Regions from separate parts of the Streptomyces sp. NPDC001750 genome, predicted to be linked through region 2. Evidence: riboswitches for the same ligand, from Rfam matches in the RefSeq annotation. Region 2 holds a riboswitch; each other region holds the start of a gene.
What was found. A riboswitch is a leader RNA that binds a small molecule or an ion and turns the genes downstream of it on or off. The one in region 2 is predicted to bind cobalamin.
Positions count from the first base shown of each region.

Region 1: linked by a shared signal. The riboswitch ahead of ACFYY6_RS16115 (ABC transporter substrate-binding protein) and the one ahead of ACFYY6_RS22235 (cobalamin biosynthesis protein) in region 2 are both predicted to bind cobalamin.
Region 3: linked by a shared signal. The riboswitch ahead of ACFYY6_RS09955 (prenyltransferase/squalene oxidase repeat-containing protein) and the one ahead of ACFYY6_RS22235 (cobalamin biosynthesis protein) in region 2 are both predicted to bind cobalamin.

Region 1 covers NZ_JBIAUE010000008.1:282,659-290,249, reverse strand. The annotation lists gene ACFYY6_RS16130 (response regulator transcription factor) at 1-281, opposite strand, end outside; gene ACFYY6_RS16125 (sensor histidine kinase) at 253-1,491, opposite strand; gene ACFYY6_RS16120 (alpha/beta hydrolase) at 1,868-3,010, opposite strand; cobalamin riboswitch at 3,281-3,463, shown strand; gene ACFYY6_RS16115 (ABC transporter substrate-binding protein) at 3,574-4,536, shown strand; gene ACFYY6_RS16110 (iron ABC transporter permease) at 4,650-5,687, shown strand; gene ACFYY6_RS16105 (ABC transporter ATP-binding protein) at 5,684-6,532, shown strand; gene ACFYY6_RS16100 (ABC transporter substrate-binding protein) at 6,905-7,591, shown strand, end outside.
Region 2 covers NZ_JBIAUE010000014.1:160,419-168,009, forward strand. The annotation lists gene cobN (cobaltochelatase subunit CobN) at 1-1,414, opposite strand, end outside; gene ACFYY6_RS22230 (cobyric acid synthase) at 1,411-2,952, opposite strand; gene ACFYY6_RS22235 (cobalamin biosynthesis protein) at 2,949-4,022, opposite strand; cobalamin riboswitch at 4,167-4,299, opposite strand; gene ACFYY6_RS22240 (hypothetical protein) at 4,481-4,711, opposite strand; partial or broken gene ACFYY6_RS22245 (hypothetical protein) at 5,008-5,121, shown strand; partial or broken gene ACFYY6_RS22250 (anion permease) at 5,253-6,215, opposite strand; gene ACFYY6_RS22255 (class II aldolase/adducin family protein) at 6,431-7,111, shown strand; gene ACFYY6_RS22260 (alpha/beta hydrolase) at 7,259-7,591, shown strand, end outside.
Region 3 covers NZ_JBIAUE010000004.1:386,742-394,332, forward strand. The annotation lists gene ACFYY6_RS09945 (hypothetical protein) at 44-730, opposite strand; gene ACFYY6_RS09950 (MBL fold metallo-hydrolase) at 1,382-2,422, shown strand; cobalamin riboswitch at 2,570-2,697, shown strand; gene ACFYY6_RS09955 (prenyltransferase/squalene oxidase repeat-containing protein) at 2,812-4,095, shown strand; gene ACFYY6_RS09960 (SCO2322 family protein) at 4,092-4,769, shown strand; gene ACFYY6_RS09965 (energy-coupling factor transporter transmembrane protein EcfT) at 4,766-6,046, shown strand; gene ACFYY6_RS09970 (ATP-binding cassette domain-containing protein) at 6,043-7,591, shown strand, end outside.

The DNA of each region.
Region 1 (7,591 bases), on a different contig from region 2:
GCCACGTGCTCGTCGTCCTCGAAGGTGGTGAGGATGAGCACCTTCACCTCGGTGAGGTCGTCGGACTCGCTGATGAGCCGAGTGGCTTCGAGACCGTCCATCTCCGGCATGCGGATGTCCATCAGGACCACGTCGGGGCTCTGCGCACGGGTCAGGTCCAGCGCCTCCTGCCCGTTGGACGCCTCCCCCACCGTCTCCATGTCGTCCGTGGAGTCGAACAGCATCCTGAACGTGCCCCGCAGCAGGGCCTGGTCATCGACAAGCAGCACGCGGATCGTCATGCCCGTCCCTTCTCTGTGGTTCGCCCATGACCGCGCCGGGGCGCAACGGCAGCTCGGCCGTCACGGTGAAGCCGCCCTCCGGACGGGCGCCCGCGTACAGCCGCCCACCCACCGTGGAGGCGCGCTCGCGCATCCCGATGAGCCCGTGTCCCGTCCCCGGACGGGTCGGGTCCGCTCCGGTCAGGCCGTCGTTCTCGACGGTGATCGTCAGCCGCTCGGGGCGGTAGTGCAGGAACAGCCGGGCGTGGTCGGCCCCCGCGTGTTTGTGCACGTTGGTCAGGGCCTCCTGCACGATGCGGTACGCGGCCAGGTCGACCGCCGGAGCGAGCGGTTCGGCGACGCCGTGCCAGCTGTGGCTCACGTTCAGTCCGGCCCGCTCGAACGATGCCAGGAGCGCCGGTACGCGGGCCAGGCCGGGCATCGGGTCGCGGGGCGTCACCGGGTCGCCGGACTGCCGCAGCAGCCCCACGGTCACGCGCAGTTCGTCGAGTGCGGAGCGGCTGGTGTCCCGGATGTCCTCCAGTGCGGCCAGGATCTTCTCGGGCCGCCGTTCCACGAGGTGGACCGCCACGCCCGCCTGGGCGTTGATGAGGGCGATGTGGTGAGCGACGATGTCGTGCAGTTCGCGCGCGATCCGCACCCGCTCGGCCGCCACCCGCTGCTGCGCCTCCTGTTCGCGCGTGCGCTCCGCGTGTTCCGCCCGTTCCTCCACCGCGGCCACATAGGCGCGGCGCGAGCGCACCCCGTCACCGATGGCAGCGGGCAGCACCGTCCACGCCAGCATCGCCGCGTTGTCGGGGGCCAGCCAGGATCGCGGATCCCACAGCACGGCGACGCCCACCAGAATGGCGACCGACGACACCGCCGCGAGCAAGGTCACTCGCCGGTCGGTGCGCGCGGCGACCGTGTAGACCGACACCAGGACGGGGCTGATGACCAGCGGACTCTCGCGGAATCCCAGCACCTGGAAGGCCACCCCGCAGCCGACCGCCACGGCCAGTACACCGACCGGGTGACGGCGCCGCCACACCAGCGCGGAACAACCGGTGCCCGCCAGCACCACCGCCTGCCAGCGCAAGGAGAACTCGCGCTCGTGCGGCACGATCGAGGCGGCCACGACGGACAGGACGAACAGCACGACCAGGACCAGTGCGTCCATCACACCGAACCCGGACCGTTCCCCCCTTCTCCGACCACTGCTCACCGCCATGGCACCACCGTAGGGTCGACGACCGCATCGGGCATCGTCACGCGGGACGGCCCCGCGGCCTCCGGCATCCGTTCCCCGCCCCCGGCCGCCGTCCCCGGAATCCGGTGTCCGCCCACGCCCGAGGCCTCCGAAGCGCGGTTGCCGCCCGTACGCCGAACCGCCGCCGGCGCCCCGGCCGAGGCGCCGGCCCCGTCGTCACGATCGCCCGGCCGGACGGCCCGACGACTCCATTCGGCCGACGCCCGACCGGCATGGCGACGGACGGCCGACATGACGACGGACGGCGGCGGTCCCGAGCGTCCGACCGCCCGTCACGCCCCCGCGCCGACCACTCCCCCGCGGGCCGTCGGTCCCTCCCGCACCGCTTCTTGTCGGTTCAGACGCCCTTCGCCGGCGCGACCCGTCCCGCCCCGGGCGACAGTTCGGCCGTCAGCCAGCGGAAGACCTGGGGCACCTGGCGCTTCCACAGGCCGATGGTGTGCGGCCCGGTCACCCGGGCCACCACCACCCGTGTCGGGGGTGCCGCCGCGCGCCGCAGCGCGAGGCCGTCGCGGTAGCCGTCGTCGCGTCCGCCCGAGAGATACAGCGCGACGCGCGGAGGGGTGGTCGCATGGCGCAGGATCCACAGCGGGTTGTTGGCCCGCCGCAGCTCCGGGGCGCGGGCCGTGAGCGAGACCCGTTCGGCGGCCGGGTCGTTGTAGCCGGACAGGCCCACCGCGGCCCGGTACCGGTCGGGGTGGGCGAGTGCCAGCTTCACGGCACAGTGCGCCCCGGCCGAGTAGCCGGCCACCGCCCACCCCTTCGCGCCGCCCCGTGCGCGGAAGGTGTCGATCACCATCTGCCGGACGTCCACGCTGAGCCATGACTCGGCGTCCACGACGCCCGGCACATTGGCGCATCCGGTGTCCTGACCGGCCAGCAGATTGGTGCGCGGTTCGACGAGAATGAACGGGGCGATCTCGCCGCTCCGCATCCCGGCCTCCAGCTGCGCCTGGACCCGCAGGCTGCTGAACCACGCCTTCGCCGAACCGGGGAAGCCGCCGAGGAGTTCGACCACGGGGAACCTCTGGTGCCGGAAGGCCGGCTGGTCGTACTGCGGCGGCAGCCATACGTACACCTCGCCGCGCACCCCCGACACCCGGCCGCGCAGTTGGGTGACGCGGACGTTGCGCCCCATCCGGGCGTCGTGCACCGGGTCGAACTCCTGGACGACCTTCGGCTCGTTCGCCAGGTCCTTGTGACTTCCGAGTCCGTCGCGTCCGAGGTCCGGGGCCGCGACGACATGGTGTCCGGTGCCGAGCAGATCGGCCCAGCTGTCGTACAGGCCGTTGGTGTTGTTGACCACCACGAAGACACTCAGCACGGCCGCCCCCTGCGCGAGGACGACCATCGCGAGGCGGCTCGCGCCTCGTACCACGGCGGGACCCCGTACCCGCCCCCACAGCAACAGAGGAAGCAGCACGCTGACCATGACCAGCGCGATCGTGGCCAGGAAGAAGGGTGTCCCCGTCAGGCTCATCACGCCAGTGAGGATGTCGCACACAGCACGATGGTTTACCCTCTTTTCCACCTTTTTACGTCGACCGCGAGACACCAGGAACCTCGTGTTGACGCCGGTCACTCCCGTGCCTTCGGTGACCGGCCCCCGCACCTTCGATGCCGGTCGCCCTCGGCCTCCCGCATCGCGCCCCCCGGCCGCGCCGGGAAGGGGCGGGGACGGCCGGGAGACGGGCCCGGGTTCCTCGGCGTGCGATCACTCACATGGGCGCCCTTTGTGCGCCGACGTCGGACAACCGTAATATCGGCAGGTCATCGCCGCGACGGGAGACAGGAAGCCGGTGCGAATCCGGCACGGTCCCGCCACTGTGACCGGGGAGTGCAACCCTTCGACATGCCACTGCGCGCCGCGCGGGAAGGCGGGGGGAACGTCGATCCGGGAGTCAGGACACTGGCCTGTCGCGGGCCCGTTTTGAGGAGCGCGGACTCCCCAGGAGGCTCTACGTGTATTTCGGCATACCCCGCCGCCGCCCCTGCTCTCCCTCTGCCCGCAGCCTGCGCGCCCCGCGCGTCGTCGCCGGGGTCATGGCCCTGGCCACCGTCCTGTCGGCCGCCGGTTGCGGCACCGCCGGCTCACCCCGGAAACCGGAGGCCGGTGCGTCGTCGGTCGAGGGCTTCCCGGTCACCGTGGACAACTGCGGTGTGAGAACGACGTACGACAAACCGCCCTCGCGCGTGGTCACCATCCATCAGCACCCCGCCGAACTGCTGCTCGCCCTGGGACTGAAGGACCGCATGGTCGGTACCGCCTTCCCGGACTCGGCCGTCCTGCCCGAGCTGCGGAAGGACTTCGCGGCCGTACCCGAACTGGCGAAGCGGGAGCCGTCCTTCGAAACCGTCCTGGACGCGGAGCCGGACTTCGTCTACGGCGGCTACGGCAGCGCGTTCGCCGAGAACGAGGGCCGGTCGCGCAAGGCGTTCGCCGAGGCGGGCATCGACACCTACCTCAACCGCGAGTACTGCGGCAAGAAGCGGGTGACGATGCGGGACACCTACGACGAGATCACCACCATCGGCGACGTCTTCGGCGTCCCGGACCGCGCCTCCGCGCTGGTGGCCGATCTGAGGGGGCGCGTGGACAAGGCCGTCGCGGCCGTGGGGAAGAGGCCCGACGTGCCCGTCTTCGTCTACGACAGCGGCGAGAAGACCGCCTTCACCGCGGGTGGGAAGGGGCTCGGCAACGACCTGATCGGGCTGGCGGGCGGCCGGAACATCTTCGCGGACCTCGACGACGTCTTCGGGGACGTCTCCTGGGAACAGGTCGTGGCCCGCAAGCCCGAGGTCGTGATGATCTACGACTACGCGGGCTCCGGCAGCGTCGAGCAGAAGAAGCGGTTCCTGCTCTCGCAGCCCGCCCTCGCCGACGTCCCGGCCATCAGGAACAAGCGGTTCGTGGTCCTGCCGCTGACCGCGACCCTCGTCGGCATCCGGTCGGCGTACGCGGTCGACGGCCTGGCACGCGGCCTGCATCCCGAGAGCTTCCGGTGACGGGGGCGGGTACGGGAGCGCCCGTGAGGGCCGCCCCGCCCGACGGGACGACCGAGGGGGCGGCCGACGGAGCGGGGGCGTGGCTCCCGCGCCGCGGCGGCCGGTCGCGGCGCGTGCCCCTCCCCCTCGTGCTGACCGTCCTCGCGCTGCTGCTGGTGGGCTCCGCCACCGCCGGCCTGGCCATCGGCTCGGTGCACGTGCCGCCCGGCCAGGTGTGGGGCATCGTGACGCACGCGCTGGGCGCCGACTGGCAGGAGCCGTCCTGGACCCGCGCCCGGGAGACGATCGTCCTCGACGTGCGGGCACCGCGGGTGCTGCTCGGTGCCGTGACCGGCGCCGGGCTGGCCGTGGTGGGCACCGCCATGCAGGCCCTCATCCGCAACCCGCTGGCCGAGCCGTACCTGCTGGGCGTGTCCTCCGGCGCGTCGCTGGGCGCGGTCACGGTGATCGTGCTCGGCATGGGCGCGCTCGGGCCCGTCTCGCTGCCGGCCGCCGCGTTCGCCGGCGCCCTGGGCGCGCTGCTGGTGGTGTACGCGACCGCGCGCACCGGCGGACGCATCACCTCGGTGCGGCTCGTGCTGTCCGGTGTGGCGACGGCGTCGGTGCTCACCGCGGTGACGAACCTGCTGCTGCTCACCACCGGCCGGGGCCACGAGGCCCGTGCCGTCCTCGCCTGGACCCTCGGCGGCCTCGGCGGCGTCGGCTGGGACACGCTCTGGCTGCCGGGTGCCGCCCTGCTGCTCGGCATCGCCGTCCTGCTGGTACAGGCACGGCACCTGAACCTGCTGCTGGCCGGCGAGGAGTCCGCGGGCACGATGGGACTCGACGTGGCCCGGTTCCGGGTCCGCATGTTCGTCCTGCTGTCCCTCGTCACCGGGGTCCTGGTCGCGGCGACCGGGCCGATCGGTTTCGTCGGGCTGATGCTGCCGCACACCGTGCGGCTCGTCGTCGGCGGCGACCACCGTCGCGTGCTGCCGACGGCCGCCCTCGGCGGAGCCGTCTTCCTGATCTGGGCCGACATCGCCGCCCGCACGGTCGCGGCGCCGTTGGAACTTCCCGTCGGGGTGCTCACGGCGCTGTGCGGAGGCCCCTTCTTCCTCTGGCTCATGCGCCGTGACGCCCGGCGGAACGGCGAACGGGGAGCGGCATGAGCGACCCGGTCGAACGCGCCGTCGACGGCGGCGCCCTGTCCGTCGACGGGGTCACCCTGTCCGCCGGTGCGCACCGCCTGGTCCGGGACGTCTCCCTGACCGCCCGCCCCGGCGAGGTCGTGGGGCTGGTCGGCCCCAATGGCAGCGGCAAGTCCAGTCTGCTGCGCGCCGTCTACCGCGTGCTGCGACCCGACACCGGACACGTACGGGTCGACGGGACCGATGTCTGGCGCCTGCCCGTGCGCACACTGGCCCGTACCCTGGCCGCGGTGGTCCAGGAGCCCGTCGCCGACTTCGACCTGACGGTCCGTGAGGTGGTCGCCATGGGGCGTACTCCGCACAAGGGCCTGTTCGACGGCGACACCGCACAGGACGCCCGGCTGATCGCGTCCGCCCTCGCGTCCGTGGACGCGGCCTCGCTCGCCGACCGTTCCTTCGACCGGCTCTCCGGCGGCGAGCGCCAACGTGTGCTCATCGCCCGCGCCCTCGTCCAACAGCCCTCGCTGCTCGTCCTCGACGAACCCACCAACCATCTGGACATACGCCACCAGCTCGACGTCCTCGGCATCCTGCGCCGGCTCCCCGCCGCCGTTCTGGTCGCGCTTCACGACCTCAACCTCGCGGCGTACTACTGCGATCGCCTCTACGTGCTGCGCGGGGGCGAGGTCGTCGCGTCCGGCCAGCCCGCAGAGGTGATCACCGCGGAACTGCTGCGCGAGGTCTACGAGGTGGCGGGCGAGGTCGTCGTCCACCCCCGCACGGGAGCGCCCCATGTGACGTTCCTGCCCGGGGAAATGGAACCCCGCCGGGCCGTGACAGCCCGGGGGGACGGGCCCGTTCCGTGAGCGGGCGGGGTCGTGCGAGACGGCCGCGCTCCCGCCTTCGGCACGGCGGCGAACGACCTTCGCGGCCGCCTGTTGTCGCACGGCCCATCCACCCTTCCTCCAGGGCGTGTTCGCCGTTCGGCCGATTACCGTTCACCAAGCGGAAGCTGACTGTCAGTCACCGTGCATACAATTCCTGTCGAACACCGAGTCCCGGCAGTCCGCTCGGTCCGCACCAACACGCCCGACCGGGCCGAGTGTCTGGTCGCGGCGTGCGCAGTACTTCCTGACCCGATCCGGTTGTCCGGGGACACCCTCGCGGCCGGCCGACAGTATGGAGCACTTTCCGTGATGGATCGTACGAGGCGGTCGAGCACTCTGATCGTCGGGGGAATGACAGCGGTGCTGCTGACGGGTTGCGGCTCCGAGGACCAGATCTGGCCGTCCGAGAGCAAGGACAGGATCGTCGTCGGAATGTCCGACGGCATCCTCGCCACGGACCCGGCCTCGGGGTACGACCCGGGGTCCTGGCTTTTGTTCAACAACGTGTTCCAGTCCCTGCTGAGCTTCCCGCCCGCTTCCTCCACCCCCGTGCCGGAGGCCGCGGAGGAGTGCGGGTTCTCGAACGGCAGCAAGACCTACACCTGCACGCTGCGCGACGGATTGAAGTTCAGCAACGGCCACAGTCTCACGTCGAAGGACGTGAAGTTCTCCTTCGACCGTACGATCGCGATCGACGACCCGGCCGGTCCGTCGCCGATGCTGTCCACCATCAAGTCGATCGACACCCCGGACGACAAGACCGTGGTGTTCCACCTCAAGGTGCCCGACGCGACGTTCCCCAGCAAGATCGCGTCGGGTGCCGGCTCCATCGTGGACCACCAGGTCTATCCGAAGGACCGCCTGCTCGGGGGCGGCAAGACGGTGGGCTCGGGACCTTACAAGCTGGACTCCATCGACAAGTCCGAAGCCGACTTCTCGGTCTATTCCGGCTACCACGGAAACGCCGAGGTGAAGAACTCCGGGGTGACGCTGAAGCTGTTCCGCGGCGATCAGCAGGCGCTGAGGTCGTCCTTGGAG
Region 2 (7,591 bases):
CGAAACCGCGCGGCGGCTGGATCAGCACCACCACGTTCCCGAACCGGAGCGAGGCCAGGACGATCTCGTCGCCGTCCACGTACAGCGAGCCCGGCGGTTCCCCCCAGTGCTCCAGCATCGCATCCCGCAACTCCGGGTCCAGCGTGGCGAACCAGGCCCGGTAGTCGGCCAGCGGCACCCGCGCGGGGGCGGCCGCGAGCTGCTCCTCGGTCAGCCACTCCACGTCGTGGCCACCGGCCTGGATGAGACGGTGGATCAGCTCGTCGCCGTTGTCCGGATATCCGTCGACCGTGTATCCGGCGCCGCGCAGCGCGTCCAGGACCCGCACCGCCGACGCGGGCGTGTCCAGACCGACCGCGTTGCCGACCCGGGAGTGCTTGGTCGGATAGGCGGTGAAGACCACCGCGATCCGCTTCTCGGCATTCGGCTTGTGCCGCAGCGCGGCGTGCCGCACCGCGATCCCCGCGACCCGCGCGGCCCGCTCCGGATCGGCCCGGTACACCGGCACGTCGTCCGGGCCCTGCTCCTTGAAGGAGAACGGCACGGTGATCAGCCGGCCGTCGAACTCGGGGATCGCCACCTGCATCGCCGCGTCCATCGGGGACAGCGCGGCGTCCGACGCCTCCCACGCGGCACGCGCCGAGGTCAGGCACAGGCCCTGGAGCACCGGGATGTCCAGCTCCGCCAGCGCGCCGATGTCCCACGCCTCCTCGTCGCCCCCGGCCGACGCGTCCGACGCGCGGGTACCGCCCGCCGCCAGGACCGTGGCGACCAGCACGTCCGCCCGGCCCAGCAGCTCGTACAGACCGGCGTCCGCGCCGCGCAGCGAACCGCAGTACACCGGCAGGGCGTTGGCGCCGCGCGCCTCGACGGCCTCGCACAGCACGTCCACGAACGAGGTGTTCCCGGACAGTTCGTGCGCCCGGTAGAACAGCACCCCGACGGTCGGGCGGCCCTCGACGAACTCCCGGTCGCCGCGCACGCCCCACTCCGGCATCCGCTGCGGCTCGGCGAAGCCGTGACCGGTCAGCAGCACCGTGTCGGAGAGGAAACGGGTCAGCTCCACCAGGTTCCCCGGACCGCCCTCCACCAGATAGCGCAGCGCCTCGGCGACGACCCCGGCGGGTACGGACGACTCGGCCATCAGCTCCGCGTCCGGCACGGTCTCGCCGCCCAGCAGCACGGTCGGGATGCCGGACGCCCGCAGCACGGCCAGGCCGTCCTCCCAGGCGCGCTTGCCGCCGAGCAGCCGGACGACGGCGACGGAGGCGCCCTCGATCAGCGCGGGCAGTTCCTCGTGGACGTCGACACGGGTGGGGTTGCCGATCCGGTAGGGCGCGCCGGAGGCGCGGGCGGCGAGCAGGTCCGTGTCGGCGGTCGACAGCAACAGCACGGTGCTCGTGGGGGCGTTCATACGCGTGCTCCAGGTGCTCCGGGGGCGATGAAGGGAAGTCCGGACGGCGCGCCCGACTCGATGAGCCGGAGCAGCGCGCCGGTGTCGGCGTGTTCTTCGATCAGGTCGCCGAGGCGGTCGAGCTGTTCCTCGCGCAGCTCGGCGAAACGGGTGTCGGGGGCGGGGACGAAACGTCGGCCCGCGGCGCGCGCCACCTCGGTCAGGAAACGGCGGCGGAACGCGTCGCTCTCCAACGAGCCGTGCCAGTGGGTGCCCCACACGGCTCCGGCCCGGCAGCCGTCCAGGGCGCGGCCCCGGCCGTTGGTGAAGAACGGCTCGCCGCCGCGCACGTCGGCGACGCCGTGGTGGATCTCGTAGCCCTCGACCGGCGCGCCGAGCGCCTCCCCGACGGGCCGGGCCAGGGTCTTCTCGCGGTCGAACCGGACGCGCAGCGGCAGCAGTCCGAGCCCGTCGACGTGCCCGGCCCGCGATTCGACCTCGTCCTCGATGTGCTCGCCGAGGACCTGGTAGCCGCCGCAGACGCCGAGGATCGGCAGGCCCTCGGCGGCACGCCGGGCCAGGGCGTCGGCGAGCCCGCGCTCGCGCAGCCAGGCCAGTGCCCCGACCGTGCCCCGGGTGCCGGGCACGACGACGAGGTCGGCGTCGGCCAGCTCCTCGGCGCGGTCCACGAAGCGGACGACGACGCCCGGTTCGGCGGCCAGCGCGTCCACGTCGGTGAAGTTCGACATCAGGGGCACGGCGCACACCGCGACCCGCAGCACGTCCTCGCCGTGCGGCGGCGCGATCACCGACTCGCGCACGGCGCCGCGCAGCGAGACCCGGAGCCCGTCCTCCTCGTCGATGCCGAGGCCGTGCGCGAAGGGCAGCACCCCGTACGTCGGGCGGCCGGTGATCTCGCGCAGCATCTCCAGGCCCGGCTCCAGCAGCGACACGTCGCCGCGGAACTTGTTCACGAGATAGCCCGCGACCAGTGCCTGGTCCTCGGCGGAGAGCAGCGCCGTCGTACCGAAGAACGACGCGAAGACACCGCCCCTGTCGATGTCGCCGACCACCACCACCGGGAAGCGCGCCGCCCGGGCGATGCCCATGTTCACGATGTCCGTGCGCCGCAGATTGATCTCGGCCGGGCTGCCGGCCCCCTCGCAGATCACCGCGTCGTACGTGCTCCGCAGCCGCTCCAGGCAGTCCACGACCGTGCCGAGCAGGGCCTCCTGCCGTCCGCCGTGGTAGCCGCGCGCGCTCATCTCGCCCACCGGCCTGCCCATCAGGACGACCTGGCTGGAGCGGTCCCCGCCGGGCTTGAGCAGTACCGGGTTCATCAGCGCGGACGGCTCCACCCGGGCGGCCGCGGCCTGCATGGCCTGGGCACGGCCGATCTCGGCGCCCTCCCGGGTGACGTAGGAGTTCAGCGACATGTTCTGCGCCTTGAAGGGCGCCACCTTCACTCCCCGGCGCGCGAGCCAGCGGCAGATGCCCGCCGTGACGACGCTCTTGCCCGCGTCCGAAGTGGTCCCGGCGACCAGGAGTCCGCCGCTCATGTCCGTCTCCGTCCTGCGCCCGGGCGTCCCGCGGTCAGGAGCCGCGCGGCCCCCGCGGCGCCGTTCATGCCCGCGGGCCGGGCGCCCGTGATCCGTCCCCGTCCCGTGCCCCGTACGTCCGCGAGCCGTCGCGCGGCGAGACCCGCGCCCAGCCGCGCGGCCACGCACACGCCGAGGGCCAGCACGCCCACCCGGCGCGAGAGCCGCACCGCGCGTTCGATGTCCGCGGTCTCCACCGCCCGGCCCGTCTCCCCGTTCAGTACCGGGCGGTGCTCCACCCGGCCCCCGTACGCCAGCGTTCCGCCCAGGCGCACGCCCAGCGCGCCCGCGAACGACGCCTCCACCGGGCCCGCGTTGGGGCTCGGGTGCTGCGCCGCGTCGGCCCGCCAGGCCCGTACCGCCTCGCGCGGCCGTCCGCCCGCGACCACGGCGAGCACGGCGGTCAGCCGGGCGCCGGGCCATCCCGCGAGGTCGTCGAGGCGGGCCGAGGCCCAGCCGTAGCGCCGGTGGCGGGGCGACTTGTGGCCGACCATCGCGTCCAGGGTGTTGACCGCGCGGAAGCCGACGAGGCCGGGCACACCGGCCAGCGCCCCCCACACCAGGGCGCCCACCACGGCGTCCGAGGTGTTCTCGGCCACGGACTCCACCACGGCGCGGGCGATCTGCGGCCCGTCCAGGGAGTGCGGGTCGCGCCCGCACAGATGCGGCAGGCGTTCCCGGGCCACCGCGACGTCCCCGGCGGCCAGGGCGCCGCCGACGGCCCGTGCCTCCCGCCCCAGCGAGGTGCCGCCGACCACGGACCAGGTGACGGCCGCGGCCAGCGCGACGGAGGCGGCGGGGTGACGGCGTACGGCACGGGTGAGCAGCGCCGCACCGCCCACGGCGCCTCCGGCGCAGACGAGGGTGTGCAGCGCGCCCCACCCGCGGTGGTCGCGCCACAGACGGCGTTCGACGCCCGCCGCGGCCCGCCCGAAGGCGGCGACCGGGTGCCCCCTGCGGGGGTCACCGAGCAGCAGATCGCCGATCAGACCGGCTGTGGCGCCGTACGCGAATACGCGATCGGCACGCATGGCTCAGTCGGCCGTCGCGCCTCGGAGGGCCTTCGTACGGGCGGCTCTCGGCGAGAGCGCCGGGGCAAGGGACGCACGGCTGCCAGGCATGGCGACTTGTCCTCACTCAGGGTCCGCGCCCTGGTTCGACGTGACCGGCGACCAGAGTCTCCTGGCTCCCGGATCCGCGATTCCCCCGGCCTTCCAGCCCGCTCGCGCGTGCCGTGACTTCCCGGTGTGGGGGACCGCTCCCCGGTGACAGTGGCGGGACCGCGCCGGATTCGCACCGGCTTCCTCTGCTGTCGCCGTAAATGGCTCCGGCAGTCCACCACGCTCTGCGAACGCCCGTCAACTTGCCGTTGACCTGCGGCGGGCAGTGTGCTGAGGCCCACATCGGGACGGGGACACGACGACGGGCCGGACGCGCGAGGTGCGTCCGGCCCGTCGGGGCTGCGAAAAGTGGGTGCGAGGGGAGGGTCTCAGGCGACGATCAGATAGATCCCGTACGCGACCGCCGCCGCGCACAGCGCGAAACAGACGTACGCGCCCGCACGCGCCAGCACCCGTGATCCGCCGGAGCCGCCCTGGGCCGCCGCCTCGGGCTGCTTGGCGAGACCGACGATGCCGAGGGTGAAGACGCCCACCAGCGCGACGGTGACGACGAGGGAGACACCGAAGACGGAGCCGAGGGCTGCCCAGTCGATTTTCATGCTGCTTCCTTAGACGGTCTGCGGACGGTCCGCGTGTTCGGTCGGGTGCCGGTCACGGCACCAGTGCTGTGGCCGGAAGGGTGTGCCGGGGAGCTCGCGGCGTCCGGTGCGGTGCGTCGCAAGGCGGAGGATGGCCGGGACGTACTCGGGTGATGCGACAACGCGGCGAGGTGCCGTGCCGGGCGTCGCGAGCCGGTGAACCTTTCCGGTCACGGCACTAGACGGCGGCGGGACGCGCCGGGTCCTGGGCGGTGGCGGCCGGGGCGGTGGCCGTGGGCGTGGCCGGGATGATGGTCATGAGGTCCTGCGCCGCGGCGGTGGCCGCCACGGTGGGCGGCGGGCTGACGGCGGCGATGGCCGTGGTGACGACGCCCGCGGGTTCGACGGCGCTCTCCGAGGGAGCGACATCCCCGTGGCCGACCGGCTTGCGGCGCGAGACCAGCCAGATCGAGCCGGAGCCCACGACCAGCAGCGCCGCGACCACGACGACGCCCCAGGTGCCCTGCTGGGTCAGGAACTCGGCGCCCGCGCCGACCAGGCCCGCGGCCGGCAGGGTCAGGCCCCACGCGACGAACATCCGGGTGGCGGTGGACCAGCGGACCACGCCGCCCTGGCGGCCGAGGCCCGCGCCCATCACGGCGCCGGAGCAGGACTGGGTGGTGGACAGGGAGAAGCCGAGGTGCGAGGAGGCGAGGATGACCGTGGCCGCGCTGGTCTGGGCGGCGAAGCCCTGCGGCGGCCTGAGGTCGGTGAGGCCGCTGCCCATGGTGCGGATGATGCGCCAGCCGCCCAGGTAGGTGCCGAGCGCGATGGCCGTACCGGCGGAAACGATGACCCAGACGGGCGGGTTGGCGCCGGGGTGCAGCACACCACCGGTGACCAGGGCCAGGGTGATGATGCCCATGGTCTTCTGCGCGTCGTTGGTGCCGTGGGCGAGGGAGACCAGCCCGGCCGAGGCGATCTGACCGGCGCGGTAGCCCTTGGCGGTGGCCTTCTGCTGGGCCTCGTCCCGGATCTTCCCGCCGATCCGGTACGTCAGCCGTGTGGCCAGCAGCGCGGCGAACCCGGCGACGATCGGGGCGGCGACCGCGGGGATCAGCACCTTGGTGACGATCGTGCCGCCGTTGACCGAGGACCAGCCGGCCGACATGACCGCGGCGCCGATCAGCCCGCCGAACAGGGCGTGCGAGGAACTGGACGGCAGCCCGACCAGCCAGGTCAGCAGATTCCACAGGATGGCGCCGACGAGTGCCGCGAAGATGACCTCCGTGCGCAGCCCGTCCTCATTGATGATCCCACCGGAGATCGTCTTGGCGACCTCCACGGACAGGAACGCGCCGACGAGGTTGAGAACGGCGGACATGGCCACCGCGGTCTTCGGTTTGAGTGCGCCGGTCGAGATGGTGGTGGCCATCGCGTTGGCGGTGTCATGGAAACCGTTCGTGAAATCGAACACTAGAGCTGTCACGATCACAATCGCGAGAAGCAGCGTGATGTGTTCCATTTACCCAGGCAATCGTTCGACGTCATTGGCAGGTTGACGGTAGGCAACTTTGGTGAACGGGAGATGAACTGAGCGGGGCTTCATGGTGTCCCCGAGGGACGCTTCGGAACGGTTCGCGGCCACCGTGTCCGCCGCCCCCGCCTCGTCGTCACTCTTCGTGGTTCCTTCGGTCGGTCGTGTGTACCTATGCCCGGCGGGCTGACAGGATCACGGTCATGAGTGATCAGCAACGGGACGCGAGCGATCAGCAACAAGGTGTGATCGAACAAACCTGGGCCGATCTCGTCACCACCGCCCGCAGGACGGCGGCGGACGGTCTGGTCGTCGGCACGTCGGGCAACGTGTCGGCCAGGGTCGGCGACACGATCCTGGTCACCCCGAGCGGCGTGCCCTACGACCGGCTCGGCCCGCAGGACGTGGTCGGCGTCGATCCGGAAGGAAATCAGGTCCTCGGCGTACTGACCCCCACCAGCGAACTCCCGCTCCACCTTGCGGTCTACCGGAACACCGACGCGGCCGCCGTCGTGCACACCCACGCGGTGCACGCCACGGCGGTCTCCACCCTGGTCCCCGAGGTCCCGTCCATCCACTACGCCGCCGCCATGCTCGGGGGACCGGTGCGGGTGGCGGCCTACGCACGTTACGGGACCGAGGAACTGGCCGCGAACATGCTGGACGCCCTGCGCGACCGCACCGGCTGCCTGCTCCGCAACCACGGCACCGTCACCCACGGAGCCACCCTGGACGAGGCGTACGACCGGACCGCGCAGCTGGAATGGCTGTGCCGGCTCTGGCTCGCCGCCGTCTCCGTACCCGGACTGTCCCCGGCCCTGCTCACCCCGGCCCAGCTGGACGACGTACGGGAGGCGCTGAAGGGATACGGACAGGCACGCTGACCCCGCCGGGCACCGGCGAGCGGCCGTTTCCGCCTTCCGCTTCCGCCTTCCGCCGCGTGCCCGACGGCGGCCCGTGCCGTCCCCCGCCGGGCGCCGTGCGGACCCGTCCGGGTGGCAGGGCGCGACCCGCCCCACCAGACTGGAACGGTGCGCCCGGCGACAGTCACGGCAGCAGCCGTCACCACGATCCTCGGCCTCGGTGCGGCAGCGGTCGCGGCCGGCCGGTACGCGGGCGACGCCGCCCTCAAGGCACCGTCCGGGCGGCCGCTGCCCGCCGACCGGGGACTGACCGTGCACGCCACGGCGGCCGGCCGGGTCACCCTGACCCGTTCCTTCACCTCTTTGCGGCCCGGCACGTACGGACTGGAGGGCGACGGCCTGCACGCCGTCGTCGGCCCGGTGGTCGAGCACACCCACCATGCCCCCGACACCGTCGTGCGCAGGCTGGAACGCGTCGACCGGGGCAGCCTGGAGCCCGGC
Region 3 (7,591 bases), on a different contig from region 2:
CCTCCGACGTGCCCCGGCGGCCCGCCCGCGGCGCGGGCCGGGCTCATCGTGCCGGTCGGCGTCGGGGTCCGAACGCCGTGGTCACCTGCTCGACGAGAGCATCCTCGGTCGATGTGGTGTCGACCCGGACGGAGCGCAGCCCGAGACGTCCGGTCTCCTCCTGAAGGCGTCTTGTGAACATGTCGTCCCGTTCGGCGAGATTGCGGGCAGCCCTCACCGGATCACTGGTCTCCCACACGAATCCCTCCCCCGGCACGGCCCGGCTCCGGAAGGCGGCCCGGCGGAATTCAGGGGTGGGAAGGAGCCAGACGGCCTGCTCGGGAACGGTGAGCAGGGGTTTCACCAGGCGCGGCAGCAGCCGGAAGCCCTCCGCGAGGACACACGGTTCCCGCGGCAGGCGAAGAAGGTCCTCGATGATCAAGCCGAAGCCCTCACCACGAAACCAGTGGAACGTCTCCAGCATGGTCTCCGGAGACCGGGTCACCCACCGCTCGTCCATGTCCATGGCCATGAACTCATGCAGGAAGGGGGCCTCCTGGGGCGTGGTCCGTCGCGCGTGGTCCCGCATCACGTCGTCGGTGGCGTAGAGCCGCCAACCGCAGCGATCGGCGACTCGGCGGCTGATGGTCGACTTCCCCGCGCCGCTCCCGCCGCCGATCCAGTACACGTGCCGCAGCCGCGCACGAAGCTCTGCGGCATCGGCCGCTTCTTCATACTTTCCGGGAGACATTCCTCTCCTGTCCCACTCCGACAACCAGGACGAGTCTCCGGCTATCGTCGCCGCTGTCGGCCGGGCACAGTACGTACGGCCGGGTACGACAAGCGGTATACACCTCGTCCTCGCCCACGCCCGCCGCGGGCCCGGCCGGCCCGATGCACGCACCCACGGAGCAGAACGTACAACCACCACCGCTGCCACATCGCACTGGACGGACACCCGCCCATCAGCCGCGCCAACAAAGCTGCGGGTCAATACACCTAGTGCCGCGGCAGGCAACGTTTGCCCGTCAAGGAGCGTCGTCCGGTACGTGCTCTCGGTGTGCCGGCCGGAAGCCCTCGTACTGGATGTACTTGGGATTTCGGCCGGTGCGGCGAGAGGGCGTGCCGGGCGTCGCGACGGGGCGAACGTTGCCTGATGCGGCACTAGCCTCTACGCGAGGTGGGGTACGAGGCCGTCGGGGTCGAGCGGCCCTTTCCCCAGGCGCCCTGTTACCAGTCCTGTGCGTCAACTGCGGCCGGGAGACGAATAGTCGACCAGGGCTACCACTGGAACAAGTTCTCGTTACAGTGGTCAGTGGCCCCTGGGCAGCTGCCTGCGGGCGGCGCGCACCGCGCAGCCGTACGTCCGGTGAGCGGACCGGGCAGTGGGGAAGGGGAGCCCATGACGCAGGTGACCGATCTCGGCGGGGGCGTGCACAGCATCGAGGTGCCCATCCCGGACAACCCGCTCGGCCACACCCTCGTACACGTCCTCGACACCGGTCGCGGGCCGGTCCTGGTCGACACCGGGTGGGACGATCCGGAGGCGTGGGACACGCTCACCGCCGGGCTGACCGCCCTCGGCGTGGCCGTCGCGGACATCCACGGCATCGTCATCACCCACCACCACCCCGACCACCACGGCCTCTCCGGGCAGGTGCGCGAGGCGTCCGGGGCCTGGATCGCCATGCACGCGGCGGACGCCGAGATCGTGCGCCGCACCCGGGAGTCGGAGCCGGGCACCTGGCTGAACTACCTCGTCGCCAAGCTCACCGCGGTCGGCGCGCCCGAGGCGCACCTCGCGCCGTTGCGGGCCGCGGCGGCGGACCGGGGGCGTATGCGCACCCTGCCCGGGGCGCGGGCCGCGCTGCCGGACCGGGAGATCGTGCCCGGCGAGCTGCTGGACCTGGCGGGGCGACGGCTGCGGGCGGTCTGGACGCCCGGCCACACCCCCGGTCATGTCTGCCTGCATCTGGAGGAGAAGCATCCGGCCGGTCTGCCCGGCCGGGGGCGGCTGTTCTCCGGGGATCACCTGCTGCCCGGGATCAGCCCGCACATCGGGCTCTACGAGGACCCGGACGCAGACGCGGTCACCGACCCCCTGGGCGACTACCTCGGTTCCCTGGAGCGCGTGGGCCGGCTCGGGGTGGCGGAGGTACTGCCCGCCCACCAGTACGCGTTCGCGGACGCGGCCGGGCGCGTGCGGGAGCTCCTCGACCACCACGAGGAGCGGCTGACGGGGCTCCTCGGGCTGCTGTCCACCCCGCTGACCCCGTGGGAGCTGGCCGAGCGCATGGAGTGGAACCGGCCGTGGGACCGGATCCCGCACGGTTCGCGCAACATCGCGGTCTCGGAGGCCGAGGCGCATCTGCGGCGGCTGGTGAAGCTGGGCCGCGCGGAAGCCGTGGCGGGGAGCGACCCCGTGACATACATCGCGGTGTGAGTACACGTACATCGCGGTGTGAGTGACGCGACCACGACGGACGGTGGCGTACGTCGCGGCATGGGTGGCGTGCCGGGGCGGGACGAGCCCGAGCGGCGCCCCGTCCCGCCCCGGCACGCCCGCCCCGGGGCCCTTCCGGTACGCCCGGTAGAGTGAATGGGTCGTCATCATGCCCGTACAGGGGGAAGCCGGTGCGAATCCGGCACTGACCACGCAGCCGTGAGCCGTCCCGTGGGCGGTGAGTCGGAATGCCCTGGACGCGGTTGTGACCGGCTCGGACCACCGGAACCCCGGTGGTCGGCACCGTCGAGGTATACGGAGTCGGAGCCTGGTGCGCGAGCGTGCCTGTGCCCGGTTCGGTTTCCCGCACAGGAGAGGCCCCGCCCGCCATGACCGTACGCCGCAGCGCGGCAATGCTCGCCGCGACCACGGCCGCCGTGCTCTGCGCGGCTGCCCCGGTCGCGGTCGCGGCGCCGTCCCCGTCGCCCACGCCGTCCGTCGCCCTGCCCGCCGGGCTGTACGGCACGAAGGACCCCACCTACGACGGTGTCTGGCGGCAGTCGCTGGCCTTCCTCGCGCAGCGGGTCGAAGGCGTGACGCCCGCCGCGAAGTCCGTGGACTGGCTGATCGGCCAGCAGTGCGCCAACGGCGCCTACGCCGCGTACCGGCCCGACGCCTCCAAGCCGTGCGACGCGAAGACGGTGCTGGACACCAACGCCACCGCGATCGCCGTGCAGGCCCTCGCCGAGGTCGGCGGGCACGGGGAGACCGTGAACGACTCGGTCCGCTGGCTGAAGTCCGTGCAGAACGAGGACGGCGGCTGGGGCTACGCGGCCGGTGCGCCCAGCGACGCCAACTCCACCTCCCTCGTGATCGGCGCCCTCGCCCGGCAGGGCCAGCGGCTCGCGGACATCGTCACGCCCGACGGGAAGTCCCCGTACGACCCGCTGCTCGCGCTCTCCATCCCGTGCGGTGAGAAGGACGGCGGCGCGTTCGCGTACCAGCCGGACAAGGCGGGGAAGCTCGTGGCCAACGCGGACGCCACCGCCGCCGCCGTGCTCGGCAGCATGGGCAAGGCCCTGGCCACCGGCAACAACGCCGCTGCCAAGGGGACGAGCTGCCGCCCCGCGGCCTCCGGTTCCGCCCTCACCCCCGAACAGGCCGCCCAGAACGGCGCCCACTACCTCGCCGGTGCCCTCGCCGCGAAGGGACACCTCGACCTGGCCCCGATGCCGGGCGCCGAGGACTCCGCCCCGCAGCCCGACATCGGCAACACCGCGGACGCGGTCGTCGCGCTGTCCGCCTCGGGCCACCAGGACAAGGCGGCCGAGGCCGTGGCCTGGCTGAAGAAGAACTCCGGTGCCTGGGCCGAGCAGAACGGCCCCGCCGCCTACGCGCAACTGGTCCTGGCCGCGCACGCGACGGGGAACGACGCCCGGGACTTCGGTGGCGTGAACCTGGTCGACAAGCTGAACGCGACCGGTCCCAAGCCCGCGGCGATCACGACCCCGGATCCGTCCGCCGACACCGGGTACGAGGCCACGGAGAAGGACCGGGTCCACAGCGGCGACGACGTGATCGGCGGCGTGTGGTGGTTCGTCGGCATCGGCCTCGTCGTCGGTGCGGGCGTCGGCTTCCTGATCAGCGGCCGCCGGAAGAACCAGCAGCTGTGAGGCGGACGGGAGGGGCCGCCGCCGCGGTGCTGACGGTGCTGAGTGCGGTGCTGCTGGCCGTGCTGGGCGCGGGCGAGGCCCGGGCGGCCGGCTACCGGTACTGGTCGTTCTGGGAGGGCTCGGGCCAGGGCTGGGCGTACGCCACCCAGGGCCCCGCCCTGGTCCGGCCGGACGACGGTGCCGTGCAGGGCTTCCGGTTCGCGGTGAGCGAGGACTCCCAGAACGCGGCCCGGCCGCGCCACGCCCCCGGCTTCGCGAAGATCTGCGCGGACACCCCTGCCGAGAAGGGGTCCAAGCGGGTCGCGCTCGTCATCGACCCGGGCACCGCGGCGGACGCTCCGGACGGGCGGACCCCGCCCGCGCTCCGGACCGCGTGTGCCGTGGTCGCTCCGGACGCGAGCACCGCCGAGGCGCTCGCCGCGGTGGCCAAGCCGTTGCGTTACGACGGCAACGCGCTGCTGTGCGCCATCTCCGGCTACCCGGCCTCCGGCTGCGGCGAGCAGGTGTCGGGCGACGGGCACAAGAAGCCTGATGCGTCCGCCTCCGCCACGTCCGCCGCGTCCGCCGACGGTTCCGACGGCGGCGGACCGTCCGCCGGGATGCTCGTCGGGGCCGGCGCCGTTCTCGCCCTCGGCTCGGCCGCGGTCGTGCAGGCCCGCCGCCGCCGAGGATGACCACTCCCACCAGCGGCCCGGCGACCGGGGACGGGGCACCCGACCGCCCTGCCACCGGCCGTCCGGCGACCGGCCCCACCCGCACCACCGGCGTCACCCCTGCCCGTACCACTCGCGCCCCCCGCCCCGCCGACCGGCCACTGCGCGCGCTGCGCGCACCCGAGGCGAACCGCAGCAACGCCCTGCCCGCCGGGGCGTGGTGGCTGTGGGCGCTGGGCCTCGCCACCGCCGCTTCCCGCACCACCAACCCGCTGTTGCTCGGGCTCCTCGTCGGGGTCGCGGGCTATGTGGTCGCCGCGCGCCGTACGGACGCGCCCTGGGCCCGTTCGTACGGGGCGTTCATCAGGATCGGACTGTTCGTCGTCGGCGTGCGGCTGGTCTTCTCCGTCCTCCTCGGCTCACCGGTCCCCGGTACGCATCCGCTGTTCACGCTCCCCGAGGTGCCGCTGCCCGACTGGGCGCAGGGCGTCCGGATCGGTGGCCGGGTCACCGCCGAGCAGCTGGTCTTCTCGCTGTACGACGGGGCGAAGCTGGCCGCCCTGCTGATCTGTGTCGGCGCGGCCAACTCGCTCGCGAACCCGGCCCGGCTGCTGAAGTCGCTGCCGGGCGCGCTGTACGAGGCGGGGGTCGCCGTCGTCGTCGCGATGACGTTCGCGCCGAACATGGTCGCCGACGTGGCGCGGCTGCGCACCGCGCGACGGCTGCGGGGTCGCCCGACCGGCGGTGTCGCGGCGGTCCTCCAGATCGGACTGCCGGTCCTGGAGGGCGCGTTGGAGCGGTCGGTCGCGGTGGCCGCGTCGATGGACGCGCGCGGCTACGGGCGTACCGCCGAGGTCCCGCCCGCCGTCCGGCGCGCCACGAACGCGCTCACGCTCGGCGGGCTGCTCGGGGTGTGCGCGGGCACGTACGGGCTGCTGTCCGCGCAGGGCGCGGTGTACGGGCTGCCGCTGCTGATCGCCGGGCTCGTCGCGGCGGCGGCCGGGCTGCGCCTGGGCAGTGCCCGGTCGGTCCGTACCCGCTACCGGCCCGACCGCTGGGGTGCGCGGGCCTGGCTGGTGGCGGGTTCGGGGGGCGTGGTGGCGGTGGCGATGATCTGGGCGGGCGGTGTCGACCCGGAGGCGCTGCACCCGGGGGTCGTACCGCTGACCGCGCCGGTGCTCCCGTTGTGGCCCGCGGCGGCGGTGCTGGTGGGGCTGCTGCCCGCGCTGGTGGCCCCCGTTCCGCCGCCGGTGGGAGCCGGTTCGAAGACGCGGCCGAGTCCCGAGGAGGACCAGTGATCCGGTTCGAGCAGGTTTCGGTGCGGTACGAGGGGGCGGAGCGCCCCACCCTGTCCGGGGTCGATCTGACCGTTCCCGAGGGCGAACTGGTGCTGCTGGTCGGCCCGTCCGGGGTCGGCAAGTCGACGCTGCTGGGGGCCGTCTCCGGTCTCGTGCCGCACTTCACCGGTGGCAGGCTGAGCGGCCGGGTCACGGTCGCGGGGCGCGACACCCGTACCCACAAGCCGCGCGAACTCGCCGACGTGGTCGGCACGGTGGGCCAGGACCCGCTCTCCCACTTCGTCACCGACACGGTCGAGGACGAGCTGGCGTACGGGATGGAGTCGCTGGGGCTCGCCCCGGACGTGATGCGGCGGCGGGTCGAGGAGATCCTGGACCTGCTGGGTCTGGCGGGGTTGCGGGACCGGCCGATCGCCACGCTCTCGGGAGGGCAGCAGCAGCGGGTCGCGATCGGTTCGGTGCTCACCCCGCATCCGAAGGTCCTGGTCCTCGACGAGCCGACGTCCGCGCTCGACCCGGCGGCGGCCGAGGAAGTGCTGGCCGTGCTGCAACGGCTGGTGCACGACCTGGGCACCACGGTCCTGATGGCGGAGCACCGGCTGGAACGGGTGGTGCAGTACGCGGACCAGGTCGTCCTGCTGCCGTCGCCGGGCGCCGCTCCGGTCATGGGTGCCCCCGCCGATGTCATGGCCGTCTCCCCGGTCCGTCCGCCGGTCGTGGCGCTGGGCCGGCTGGCGGGGTGGGAGCCGCTGCCGCTGTCGGTCCGTGACGCCCGGCGCCGGGCCACCGGCCTGCGCGAACGGCTCGCGGACCGGCGACCGCCCGCCGCGCCCGCCCCGGCCCGGACCCTGGTGTCCCCGCTGCCCGCCGTGCCCGCCCCCGCGCGACGCGGCGCCCTGGCCCGGCTGCTGGGGCGCGGCACGCACACGGCCGCCCCCGTTCCCGGGCCCGCCGTCGACGTCCCGGCCCGGGTCGAGGACCTCGGCGTGCGGCGCGGGCGCGTCGAGGCGCTGCGCCGGGTCACGCTCTCCGTCGCCCCGGGCGAGACCGTCGCCCTGATGGGCCGCAACGGCGCGGGCAAGTCCACCCTGCTCGGCGCGCTCGTCGGCATGGTCGAACCCACGGCGGGCACCGTCCTCGTCGGTGGCCGGCCCCCGCACCGCACGTCGCCGCGCGAGATGGTGCGCCGGGTCGGGCTCGTACCGCAGGAACCGCGCGATCTGCTGTACGCGGACACGGTCGCCGCCGAGTGCGCCGCCGCCGACACCGACGCGGGCGCCGCCGCGGGCAGTTGCCGGGAGCTGGTCTCGAAGCTGCTGCCGGGTGTGCCGGACGACACCCATCCCCGCGATCTCTCCGAGGGGCAGCGGCTCGCGCTCGCCCTGGCGGTGGTGCTCACCGCGCGTCCGCCGCTGCTGCTCCTGGACGAGCCGACCCGCGGTCTGGACTACGCGGCGAAGGCCCGGCTGACGGGGGTGCTGCGGGGGCTCGCCGCCGACGGGCACGCGATCGTCCTGGCGACGCACGACGTGGAACTCGCCGCAG